Regions from separate parts of the Sporosarcina beigongshangi genome, predicted to be linked through region 3. Evidence: predicted binding sites of a transcription regulator. Region 3 holds the regulator's gene; each other region holds the start of a gene.
The links. Region 3 encodes LexA, which represses DNA repair genes until DNA is damaged. Its sites were predicted from a motif close to CGAACATATGTTCG; they were not measured.

Region 1 (4,294 bases), on a different contig from region 3:
GTCTAGTTGAAAATTACCTTCTCCTGTTAGTCGTTAGTGTGTTAATGGGAGTGTATAGTGTGCAGTGGACGAAGCGGCGCAAGGAAAAGCCGTTCCCATATGATCACTTTATCGAACTAGAGCAGAATCGGATGATGCGATTTTACCGTTTTGCGAACTATTTCACTGATGTTCCTCATTTAAAAGGCTCTGTCAGTCGAAGAGGCTGGATTGGACTGTTATTCGACAAGCCGAAATTCGGACAAACTGTGCCGCAGGCTTATCTTGTCAGACGCACATTTATCCGGACAGATGATATTTTCTGGTTATGGGTAAGGCTAACCGCTTTGTCTGCGCTAGGTGCATTATTCATCCCGTTTCCGATTGTTATTTTCGTTTTTTCCGGAGCGCTGGCATTTGCATCGGCGGTGCAGTTGATCCATGCGTTGCGCGCGGGAGATGAATTCCGCATGGATATGCTGTTTCCTGAGCAGGAAGACACACGTCCCGCAGCGATTAAGCGGCTCGTCCGCTCGGTACAATGGATTCAAGCAATTGCCGTTACAGTTACCGCATTGTTCCTTTATGGAATCACTACGACACCGCTGTTAATCGGGGCAGTCATTGTCATTATTTCAGAAGCTACGATTCGTTTGACTGGAGAAAAGAAAGAATTTGATTGAAAGAAGCCGTTCCGATGACATATTGGGACGGCTTCTTTCGCGTTGATACAACACAAGGTTCAATTCTTTGCCAACAGGTAAAATCACTCGACCTGAAGGTAAGAAACGCCACCTATATTGAAAGGCTACCGGAAGTATTATTTAAAGAAGTGAAAGAAATTATTGTAAGTCAGCTGTAGTTTGCATGTTGATTAACTAAAGGTAACCTGAAAAGTCTTAATCAAATACTAGGTGCTCCATGTATAGTTGCTTTCGGTTCGCTTTAGATTGAACGACTTCTGTACAATAACCGTACTGTTTTTATGTATAGGGATGCGGCGAAGCCGCGAAGCCGCATCCCTATACATTCTTCCGGTAATCGTATGGTAGTCGTTCATCCGTCGCTCACTAAAAACACTTGTACACGAAGTGCTAATGCTTTTGGGGATGAGGGAATTGAGAGCTTCTTAACTAGAGAGGGCAGCCAAAGATGCAATTTTGGCTGCCGAAGCTTTTACAATGGACTTTTCCATTATTATTTTAGGAAGTGTCACTTTCTTATAGAGCTTGCTAAAAGTAAGAAAGAATCACCTTGTACAACGTGCCAAAGTGCCCGAAATTGCATCTTCGGGCACTTACAACCTCTATAGAGAAGCGTCTATTCTTTTCTTTCCAAGCAACTGTATTTTTCACTTGAATGTTGAAGGTTTGCAACGGGTAACTATTCATAACAAGATGTCTACTACTCGGTTATTATGTCTTAATTATTTTGCCGAAAGCAAACCAGAAATGATCTAGTGAAAAGGGTGGCAATCCTATGTTGATAAAAAATAAAATAGAATATTCCCAAAAACCTTGCAACTTACCCCGAAAAGTAGATATAATAAATAAAAGGCATCGGGGTGAGCGAGATGGAAAATAATTATTCATATGCTGAGTTTTTGAAAGCCGTTGGGAAAAATAGTTCTTCACTCCAGGCGGAAAAACTGTTGAATGACATTTACATGGACCTATTCCTAAACCATATTCACCGACAACAAACAATGGAGCGACTCATGGGACTAATTGATCTTTCGCTTGACTGTCGTGACGAACAGGCATTTCTTAAGTACACAGAAAGCCTTAAAAAATTAGAAGAAGCTAACTAAAAAAATAAAAAACGTCGCATGGATGTACATATGCGGCGTTTTTTTTATTTTGACAAAAAACGTACGTTCGTTTTTATTCGTATAAAATGAAAGATTGTGCTAAAGTAAAAGTAATTCTTCATAGGGAGGGCACGACCACTATGGTACGGAAATTTAACTTGCAAGCCCCTTATACACCCCAAGGCGATCAGCCTTATGCAATTGCCAAATTGTTAGAAGGACTTGACAAAGGCGAAAAGCACCAGACACTACTCGGTGCGACTGGGACAGGGAAAACATTCACGGTATCGAATGTCGTGAAGGAAATCAATAAACCAACCCTCGTCATCGCCCATAACAAAACGTTAGCAGGTCAATTATATAGTGAATTCAAAGAGTTTTTTCCGGACAATGCGGTTGAGTACTTTGTAAGTTATTACGATTACTACCAGCCGGAAGCGTACGTTCCGCACACGGACACATTTATCGAGAAGGATGCGAGTATCAATGATGAAATCGACAAGCTTCGGCACTCTGCGACATCTGCGCTATTCGAGCGCAATGATGTTTTAATCGTTGCATCCGTGTCCTGTATTTACGGTCTAGGATCGCCTGAGGAATACCGCGAGCTCGTTGTTTCACTGCGCACAGGGATGGAAATCGGGCGCAACGAATTGCTACGTAAGTTTGTAGATGTCCAATATGAGCGAAATGACGTTAGTTTCACACGCGGGACATTCCGTGTCAGGGGCGATGTTGTAGAGATTTTCCCGGCATCCCGTGATGAGCATTGTATGCGTATTGAATTTTTCGGTGATGAAATCGATCGAATTCGTGAAGTGGATGCACTAACAGGAGAAATTCTTGGTGAACGTGATCATATCGCAATTTTTCCAGCATCCCACTTCGTCACTCGTGAAGAAAAAATGGTTCAAGCAATCGACAATATTGAAGCCGAACTGGAAGAGCGTTTAAAGGAATTACGTGGACAGGACAAGCTCCTAGAGGCGCAGCGTCTTGAGCAGCGAACGCGCTACGACCTTGAAATGATGCGGGAGATGGGCTTTTGTTCGGGTATTGAAAACTACTCACGTCATTTAACCCTACGTCCAGCGGGTGCTACTCCATATACGCTACTGGACTATTTCCCAGATGATTTTCTAATCGTGGTCGATGAAAGTCATGTGTCGTTACCGCAAATTAGGGGTATGTTTAATGGTGACCAAGCACGAAAAAATGTACTAGTTGAACACGGTTTTCGTTTGCCATCAGCGCTTGATAATCGGCCGCTAACATTTACTGAATTTGAGGGACATGTCAAGGAAGCGATTTACGTTTCGGCAACCCCAGGTCCTTACGAGATTGAGCACACACCTGAAATGATTGAGCAAATCATCCGTCCAACCGGACTGTTAGACCCGACGATTGATGTTCGTCCAATCGAGGGCCAGATTGATGATTTAATTGATGAAATAAATGCCAGAACGAAGAAAAATGAACGTGTTCTCATTACGACGTTGACGAAAAAAATGTCGGAGGATTTGACCGACTATTTGAAGGATATCGGTATCAAAGTGCAATACCTACATTCTGAAATCAAGACACTTGAACGAATTGAAATTATTCGTGAATTGCGTATGGGCACCTACGATGTTCTTGTGGGCATTAACCTACTGAGGGAAGGAATTGATATCCCGGAAGTGTCACTTGTGACGATTCTCGATGCAGACAAGGAAGGCTTCTTACGATCGGAACGGGCGCTTATCCAAACGATTGGTCGGGCGGCACGTAATTCCAATGGACATGTCATTATGTACGCGGATCGGATGACCGATTCTATGACAAAGGCGATCGATGAAACGGATCGACGTCGAGCTATTCAACAGGCTTACAATGAAAAGCATGGCATTACACCAACGACGATCAAAAAAGAAATTCGTGAAGTCATTCGTGCAACGCAAGTAGCCGAAGAGGTTGTTTCTTATTTTGACAAGGTGACAAAAGGTAAGAAGCTGACAAAGGACGAGAAAGTAACGCTTGTTGCTTCGCTGGAAAAAGAGATGAAAGAAGCGGCCAAAGCGCTTGATTTTGAACGTGCTGCAGAGCTAAGAGATACGATTCTGGAACTGAAGGTTGAAGGGTGAGGGACTATGAAAAATAATGAAATCGTCATACAAGGTGCCAGAGCACATAATTTGAAAAATATCGATGTTACTATTCCGCGTGACCAGCTCGTCGTGATGACAGGTTTGTCAGGGTCAGGGAAATCCTCACTGGCATTTGACACCATTTATGCTGAGGGGCAGCGAAGATATGTTGAATCATTATCAGCATACGCTCGCCAATTTTTAGGGCAGATGGATAAGCCGGATGTTGATGTTATTGAAGGTTTATCGCCAGCGATTTCGATCGACCAAAAAACGACTAGCCGTAACCCGCGTTCTACAGTGGGAACTGTTACGGAAATTTATGATTATCTTCGACTGTTGTATGCACGTGTAGGAAAACCGATTTGTCCTATTCACG
Region 2 (4,294 bases), on a different contig from region 3:
AACTGGCGGCTTAGCCGCTTTGAGCTTGTCACGCTTCTAGAAGATTGCCGTCCTGTTACCCTTTTGTTTCATGAACAGTTTAAATCGGTGATTGATGAACTAAATTATCCGAATTCCGTTGCACTTCATCCAATTGACACCCTAGACAATCAAGATTTTCAGATGGAGCAGATGATAGGCGAAGATCCATGGATGATTATTTATACGGGCGGGACTACAGGCGTACCAAAAGGGGCCGTCCTATCAGCCAATGCGGTAAATTGGAATGCAATAAACACAATTGTTAGCTGGGGATTAACGGAAGAGGACAAAACAATCAATTATATGCCCCTTTTCCACACAGGTGGCATGAATGCATTAAGCATCCCTCTCCTCATGGCTGGTGGTACGGTCATCATCGGAAGTTCATTTGATGGTGTGGAAGCATTGATGGCAACGGATCAGTACGGAGCGACCATTTCACTTTTCGTCCCAACAATGTATCAGTTGATGATCAAAACTGCTTATTTCAAACAATCGACTTTTTCTTCAATGAAAGTTTTTTTGTCTGGTGGTGCTCCCTGTCCAAAGGCAATTTATCATTCATTTCATCAAAAAGGGTTAAAATTCAAAGAAGGTTATGGTCTGACAGAAGCTGGCCCAAATAACTTCTACATAACGAACGAGGAAGCTTGTCGGAAAATAGGTTCTGTTGGTAAAAGCATGCTATTCAATTCTGTGAAAGTATTAAATGAAAAAATGAAGCCTTGTCGTGTAGATGAAGTCGGAGAATTATTTATAAAAGGACCTCATGTTTTTAGTGATTACTGGCAAAATCCGTTAGAGACGGTACATGCGCTAGTCGACGGATGGTTACGTACAGGAGACCTTGCCAAATACGACAGTGAAGGCGATTACTATATTGTCGGAAGAAAAAAAGACCTGATAATTTCAGGGGGTGAAAACGTATATCCGCAGGAAGTCGAACAATGCCTTGTTCTATTCGAAGGAATCGATGAGGCCGCCGTCGTCGGTGTAAAGGATGATGTCTGGGGTGAAGTCATCGCTGCATTTATAATCATGGCAGAGGGGTATGTCATCGATGACGATGCAATTGCTGAGCATTGCAAAAAGTTTTTAGGATCCTATAAAGTCCCTAAAACAATAATCGTGTTAGCAGAACTACCTAAAACACACGTCGGTAAGATTGACAAAAAAGCGCTTCAAGGGATGATTAACCATTAAAAAAGCGTGGGGCATTGTGCCTTCACGCTTTTTTATATGAGTAAATGAGTTCATCTAATTTGGGATCTACGTTAACATGCAGGTCGTGCTCTAAGAAATACCATTCATCTCGACGCTCAATATAGTATTGAACACCATCGTGTTCTGTTTGGACAGCAGCTTCATCTGGGGATTCCATCCTGACGCCGAGTGAAAATCCATCATGTAGTGGACTCGCACCGCCATATCTAGCAAAAAATTTGATGCTATCACCAGATTCGGCCGCCATTTCTGCTTTAAACCAGCTTAATGCTTCAGCTGATAAGACAATTTTCATTCCCGCACCAACCTTTCGATTACTGCCTCTATTGTATTACAATCCCTTCACTTTTGGCTCGGTTCCTGCCTTGATGCGGGCGATATTGGCTCGATGACGATAGAAGATGAAGATGGCGAACGAGCCAATCATGATCAGTAGCGTGAAATCATCAGTTCTTACATAATGAAAGATACTGTAGAGCACACCAACAGTAGCTACAGCCATCGACGAGAGTGATACCATCTTCGTTATTTTCAAAAGGATAAGAAACGTGATGAAAAGTAGGACAAAGACGAACCAATTATAGCCTAGCAGCACGCCGCCTGAGGTTGCTACCGCTTTGCCACCCTTGAAATGGGCAAAGATAGGATACATATGGCCAATGACGGCAATAATACCTGGAATGAGTGGGTGAACGTTTGTCTGCTCGAAAAGAGGCAAGGCCACTAACCAAACAGCTGCTGTTCCTTTTAAAATATCAAGTAGCGTTACAGCAATACCTGCTTTTTTACCTAAAATACGAAATGTATTCGTCGCACCTAAATTTCCACTGCCATGCTGGCGGATGTCCATCTTGTAAAACAGTTGCCCCACCCACAGTGCTGACGGGATGGATCCGAGTAAATAGGCAATGAGTAACAGTAAGATAGTGTTCATTCTATACCCCTTTTATATAGTTCTATAGTAATTCTAGTTTAGCAGAATCATGTAGTCTCCACAATGGCTTCCGTGAGAGAAACATCCCCCAAAGTAAAAGGATAGCGAGCGAATTAATATAAATTAGGTGTGAACATCTGGTTGAAATAGCCATCATTTAACTAATCATCATTGCAATAAATCTTCTTCTTCTATACAATTAATTGAGCAAGCTTCAGGGAACGTTGATTTGACAACCTTCTAGGGAAGCAGTACGATTACATAAAAGAGAACATTCGTTTGATGGAGGTCGTAATTTGACGAAACAACAGGAAATATTTAACTACGATGATGATTCGATTCATGTACTAGAAGGTCTTGACGCAGTTCGTAAACGCCCCGGCATGTACATAGGATCTACCGATTCCCGTGGACTGCATCACTTAGTCTATGAAATCGTTGATAATGCAGTGGATGAAGCGTTAGCAGGGTTTGGTTCTGAAGTGGACGTTACCCTTCATACAGACGGTAGTGTCAGTGTTCGAGACTACGGACGCGGGATGCCAACGGGGATTCATGCGACAGGGAAGCCAACTGTAGAAGTTATTTTAACCGTCCTCCATGCAGGCGGAAAATTTGGTCAAGGTGGTTATAAAACGAGTGGTGGACTTCACGGTGTTGGAGCATCTGTTGTCAACGCATTGTCAGAATGGCTGGAAGTAACCATTTTCCGTGACGGTAAAAAGTTTTGTCAACGTTTTGAACATGGCGGTAAACCTGTCACAACGCTTGAACAGATTGGCACAACACGTGATAAAGGGACGCTCATCCATTTCAAACCAGATCCGTCTATCTTTTCTACGTTAAAATATCAATATGAAACATTAAGTGAGCGTTTACGCGAGTCTGCTTTCTTGTTAAAAGGGCTAAAGATTGAGCTCAAAGAAGAAGGCACGGACAAGCACGACGTTTTTCATTATGAAACTGGAATTGAAGCCTTTATCTCTTACCTGAATGAAGAGAAGGATGTGTTGCATCCTGTTGCTTACTTAGACGGAGAATCAGACGGCATTGAAGTCGAATTCGCGTTCCAATTCAGTGATGGCTATTCAGAAACTATTTTGTCGTTCGTCAATAATGTAAGAACAAAAGACGGTGGAACACATGAAACAGGTGCCAAAACCGCTATGACACGCGTTTTTAATGAGTATGCAAGAAAAACGGGTTTATTGAAAGAAAAGGATAAAAACCTAGAAGGCTCGGATATCCGTGAAGGTATTTCGGCAATCGTATCTGTTCGGATTCCAGAGGAGATTTTGCAATTTGAAGGACAGACGAAAGGCAAGCTTGGAACAAGTGAAGCACGCGGGATCACAGACTCCATCGTATCCCAGAAGCTGCTTTATTTCCTTGAAGAAAATGCCGATTTGAGTGCGTCACTCGTTCGTAAAGCTATTCGGGCGCAACAAGCACGCGAGGCGGCGCGTAAAGCACGTGAGGATGCACGTTCTGGGAAGAAGCGGAAACGTTCGGATACGCTACTGTCGGGTAAATTAACACCCGCACAATCGAGAAATGCTGCGAAAAATGAACTGTACCTTGTCGAAGGAGACTCTGCCGGGGGATCTGCGAAGCAGGGCCGGGATCGTGTATTCCAGGCAATTCTGCCGTTACGAGGGAAAGTACTTAATACGGAAAAAGCAAAGCTTGAAGATATACTGAAAAATGAAGAAATCAATATGATTATTCATGCCATCGGGGGCGGCGTAGGCTCTGACTTCCAGGTAGAAGATATTGCCTATGACAAAGTCATTATCATGACGGATGCCGATACGGATGGGGCGCATATACAAGTGTTGCTACTGACATTCTTCTATCGCTATATGAAGCCGCTTATTGAAGCAGGCAAAGTATACATTGCATTACCACCTCTCTACAAGGTATTTAAAGGGGCAGGTAAGAGTGAAAAGCTCGCTTATGCATGGACAGAAGCTGATCTTGATGAGGCGATGAAAAAAATTGGTAAAGGCTATATGCTCCAGCGCTATAAAGGGCTTGGGGAGATGAATGCCGATCAGTTATGGGACACGACGATGAATCCCGAAACACGCACGCTTATCCGTGTAACGATTGAAG
Region 3 (4,294 bases):
CGGTTCATTTTTTCCGATAATAGCATTTGACTTCCTCCATTTTATTTCGTGAATACATAAAACGTATACAAAAAGAGCAGAAAGTGCAACCAATCAGCCTTTCTGCTCCAATTCATATTCTTTAAAACGACGATGGACAGTTGCTTTACTAATGTCGTGCCCAAGTCCTTTTAACACATCTGTAATTTCTTCATAGGTGAGTCCTTTCGCCCGAAGCGCTACAATTTCTTGGACAGGTACCTCCAAACGTTCACGACCTTCTGCGTTACCCCTATTTCTCAAGTTACGCTCTGGTCGATAGCCTTCTCGCACTGCGCGTTTCATTCCTCGCCTAATTTTGGCATTATGTAATTTGCGTTGATATTCCTCGACAATCGCTAATATTTCAAGCAACATTGTGTCCATTTCGTTCAACGCAATGGGGCCGTTATCATTCCGGGAATAAATAGCCGTATTCGTTTTCGCTAGCAGATGCAGTACAGCCATCCGAGCATTTCCACGCCCCAGTCTCGTTTCATCCTGTATTAAAACCGCATCAACCTCTTCATCGCGAATAAAATCTAATAAACTAAGTAACCCTTCACGCTCAATGTCAAAGCCACTATGTTTGTCCTTAAATACGTCTAGCACATACAGACCAAGTTCAGCTGCTAACTTGTCGAGCTCTTCCTCTTGCCGTACTAGTGATACTTCTTGTGTATCTTTTTCCGTACTGACGCGACAATAGAGCACACATTTCTGTTGTTTAATCACCGACCATCACCCGCTAGCTGTGTTATCGGTTGAAGGTCCTCCACTGTTTCAAAGATCGGCAATACCAACTCTTCTCCGGTTTTGATTGTCACAGTAGGAAGGTCATTTAACCGCATTACTTCTTTCATCCATTGATCCTTGGATATATTTTCTGCATGATGAAGCGCGAGTCCCCAAAGCGTATCACCCTCCATCACAGTAATTTCAGTTATCGTGTGTTCTTTTACAGATTTCGTAGCGCCTATAATTGCAAATCCCATACATAAAAAGATAAGAAGTAAAATATAGCTGTTATTTTTAATAAAAGTCATGATAATCCTCCTCTAGAATGTTTGTTCGGAATACTTGTTCTTAGTATAGAAAATAAAAAAACAAATGTCAATACTTTTTCAGAACCTGTGTTTGCCATTTGTTCGCAATGCTGATATACTGAACATATTGAAATAAGACGACTGATCGTGACTCGCTTCACGTCTTTCAAAAATGAGTAGAATATGAGCTGAGAGGTGAACGGAATGAAAAAAATTTCGAAGAGGCAGGAAGATATTTTGTCCTTCATAAAAGCTGAAGTAAAGAAAAAAGGTTATCCGCCATCCGTAAGAGAAATTGGCGAGGCTGTTGGTCTAGCATCTAGTTCGACTGTCCATGGGCATCTTGCACGATTAGAAAGTAAAGGTTTCATTAGACGAGATCCTACAAAACCAAGGGCTATCGAAATTCTTGACCCGGAAGGCCTAGAAGCGATGAAACCAGGTGTTCTCAACGTTCCACTAGTCGGTAAGGTGACGGCTGGTTTGCCAATTACTGCAATTGAAAATATTGAGGAGTACTTCCCATTACCAGAATCATTTGGGACAACTGAGGACAAACTCTTCATGCTTGAAATTGTCGGTAACAGCATGATTGAAGCCGGTATTTTAAACGGTGACCATGTAATCGTCAAGCAGCAACAAACTGCGCAAAATGGAGAAATCGTTGTGGCGATGACTGAAGAGGAAGAAGCAACGGTGAAGCGTTTCTTCAAAGAAAAAGATTATTTCCGTCTTCAACCTGAAAACTCTTCAATGGACCCAATCATCGTTGACAATGTATCTATTTTGGGAAAAGTAGTTGGTGTCTATCGTTATATCCACTAAACGTAAAAAGCTGCTCCCTTTACATGGGAGCAGCTCTTTCTTTTGTTTTGTTGAGTATTATAATGATAGTTTGTTCAATTTACCGTTCAATCAATCCTTCTATTACTAGCTTCTCGACGGAGGACAGCACCGCTGCCTTTACATGCTCATAGGTCAATCCACCTTGCACATAGGCTGTATACGGCGGTCTAATCGGACCATCAGCTGTCAGCTCGATGCTGGAGCCTTGGATAAACGTTCCCGCCGCCATAATGACATCGTCCGTGTAACCAGGCATATACGACGGCTCTGGTGCATAATGCGCATTGATGGGCGAGTTAGCTTGAATAGTACGACAGAAAGCAATCATTTGGTCGGCATTGGCAAAGGATACAGATTGGATTAAATCCGTTCTTTTCTCTGTATAATGTGGCGATGTCGTCAGACCGAAGTCTTCGAGAAGAGCCGCCGTAAATAAAGCACCCTTCACGGCTTGGCTAACAACGTGTGGTGCAAGGAAAAAGCCTTGGTACATCTCTAACAGCGTATCTAGCGATGCCCCAGCTTCTGCCCCTAGTCCTGGGGACGTCATGCGGTAAGCGCATTGCTCAACGAGATCGGCACGCCCAGCTATGTATCCACCTGTTCGCACAAGTCCACCACCGGGGTTTTTAATAAGCGACCCCGCCATTAAATCAGCACCTACTTGCATCGGCTCTTTGTCCTCGACGAATTCCCCATAACAATTATCGACGAACACAACAACATCAGGATTAATCGCCTTTACTTTACGTACCATTTCACTGATTTCATCCACCAAAAAGGACGGTCGATCTGAATAACCTTTCGACCGCTGAATTCCAATCATTTTTGTTTTACTATGCATATTTTTAGCAACTGCATCAAAATCAACAGAGCCATCTTTATTCAAATCAATATGCTTATACGTAATGCCATAATCTTGTAGAGAACCAGTATCTTTCCCTTTACCTGCTACGATAGATTCCAATGTATCATACGGTTTCCCTGTAATATACAGCAGTTCATCTCCTGGGCGCAAAATGCCGAAGAGACTGATAGAAATCGCATGTGTACCTGAAATAATTTGATTGCGCACAAGGCAAGCCTCTGCTCCGAAAACATCAGCATAAACCTGTTCCAGCACATCACGACCGCTATCATCGTAGCCATAACCCGTAGAGCCAGTAAGATGAAAATCACTTACCATATTTTTACGGAACGCCGCAAGCACTTTCCGTTGATTGTAAAAGGCTATTTTTTCAACTTCTTTAAAAAACGGAGTTAGCTTTTCTTCAATTTCTTCCGCTTTTGCAAACAGAAACTCATCTTGTTCTTCCAACATCATGTTAATTCCTCATTCCGTAAAATAGTCACTTCATTATCTTATCAGTCTGTCCGTGTAGGTCAACGATTAAGGATGTTTTAGTAATCAATTAACCCCATTCGGTAGAATGCTGATGCCAGAACTCACAAAGCAATCGAGCCTCGGCGTGATTGCGTCCGGAGGCTTTACCGCCCCCACTGAATGGATGCTGAATAAAGTAAAAAAGCAGAACCAGGAGGCTCGCTCCTAATTCTGCTTTCTCGCATTACTCTTGGTCTTTCAAAATCACTGGTTTCGCTGGGACGTAAGTTGAAATCGCATGTTTGTAAATCAATTGCTGTTTGCCGTCTGTTTCAAGTAAGACAGTATAATTGTCATACGATTTAATAAGTCCTTTCAATTGAAATCCATTGAGTAAAAATACCGTTACAAATGTGTTATTCTTTCGTAACGAGTTTAAAAATGTTTCTTGCATATTCCCCTGTGCCATACGCAGAATCCTCCTGTTGGTGTGCTTATATTTCTCCTGCTCCCCTTACCTTATTCGCTTTCCATGCTCAAAATCCTGCACAATTGTCAAAATACCCCGAATAATTTCTGTAGTCCCCAATTGTGCATCGAACCAATCCACCTCTAGCTTGTTACGAAAATAAGTCATTTGGCGTTTGGCATAATGACGTGTATTTTTTTTGATTAATTCAATAGCCTCTTCGAGCAACAGTTTTCCTTCGATTGTTTGATGAAGTTCTTTATAACCAATTGCTTGAACAGATTGCACATTCCGTATGCCTACATCCCATAAGCCCTTCGCTTCAGCGAACAATCCATTGTCCATCATGATGTCCACGCGGCGATCAATTCGCTCGTACAGCACGTCCCGGTCCATCTCAAGCCCGATGAGCAGATGATTGTAAAGAGGCGCATGACCTGCATTCTCTTCGTGGGCTCCTTTTGTTTTACCTGTCACTTCAATAATTTCAAGTGCGCGTACAAGTCGGCGATGATTATTAGGATGAATTTTTTCAGCACCTGCTGGATCGACAGACAATAGTTTCGCATAGAGTGCATCAGCACCTTGCTC

Region 1: the regulator LexA is predicted to act here: its motif matches at 1,846-1,859, upstream of uvrB (excinuclease ABC subunit UvrB).
Region 2: the regulator LexA is predicted to act here: its motif matches at 2,448-2,461, upstream of parE (DNA topoisomerase IV subunit B).

What each region holds. Positions count from the first base shown of each region.
Region 1 covers NZ_JAWLIR010000032.1:54,593-58,886, forward strand. Annotated here, with positions in the region: gene R2B77_RS14215 (ABC transporter permease) at 1-662, shown strand, start outside; gene R2B77_RS14220 (hypothetical protein) at 659-841, shown strand; gene R2B77_RS14225 (IDEAL domain-containing protein) at 1,553-1,789, shown strand; gene uvrB (excinuclease ABC subunit UvrB) at 1,930-3,912, shown strand; gene uvrA (excinuclease ABC subunit UvrA) at 3,919-4,294, shown strand, end outside.
Region 2 covers NZ_JAWLIR010000001.1:5,277-9,570, reverse strand. Annotated here, with positions in the region: gene R2B77_RS00040 (AMP-binding protein) at 1-1,224, shown strand, start outside; gene R2B77_RS00035 (HesB/YadR/YfhF family protein) at 1,247-1,540, opposite strand; gene plsY (glycerol-3-phosphate 1-O-acyltransferase PlsY) at 1,577-2,179, opposite strand; gene parE (DNA topoisomerase IV subunit B) at 2,476-4,294, shown strand, end outside.
Region 3 covers NZ_JAWLIR010000004.1:402,715-407,008, reverse strand. Annotated here, with positions in the region: gene R2B77_RS04330 (DUF896 domain-containing protein) at 1-26, opposite strand, end outside; gene R2B77_RS04325 (YneB family resolvase-like protein) at 94-750, opposite strand; gene yneA (cell division suppressor protein YneA) at 750-1,064, opposite strand; gene lexA (transcriptional repressor LexA) at 1,269-1,889, shown strand; gene R2B77_RS04310 (methionine gamma-lyase family protein) at 1,969-3,234, opposite strand; gene hfq (RNA chaperone Hfq) at 3,479-3,703, opposite strand; gene miaA (tRNA (adenosine(37)-N6)-dimethylallyltransferase MiaA) at 3,749-4,294, opposite strand, start outside.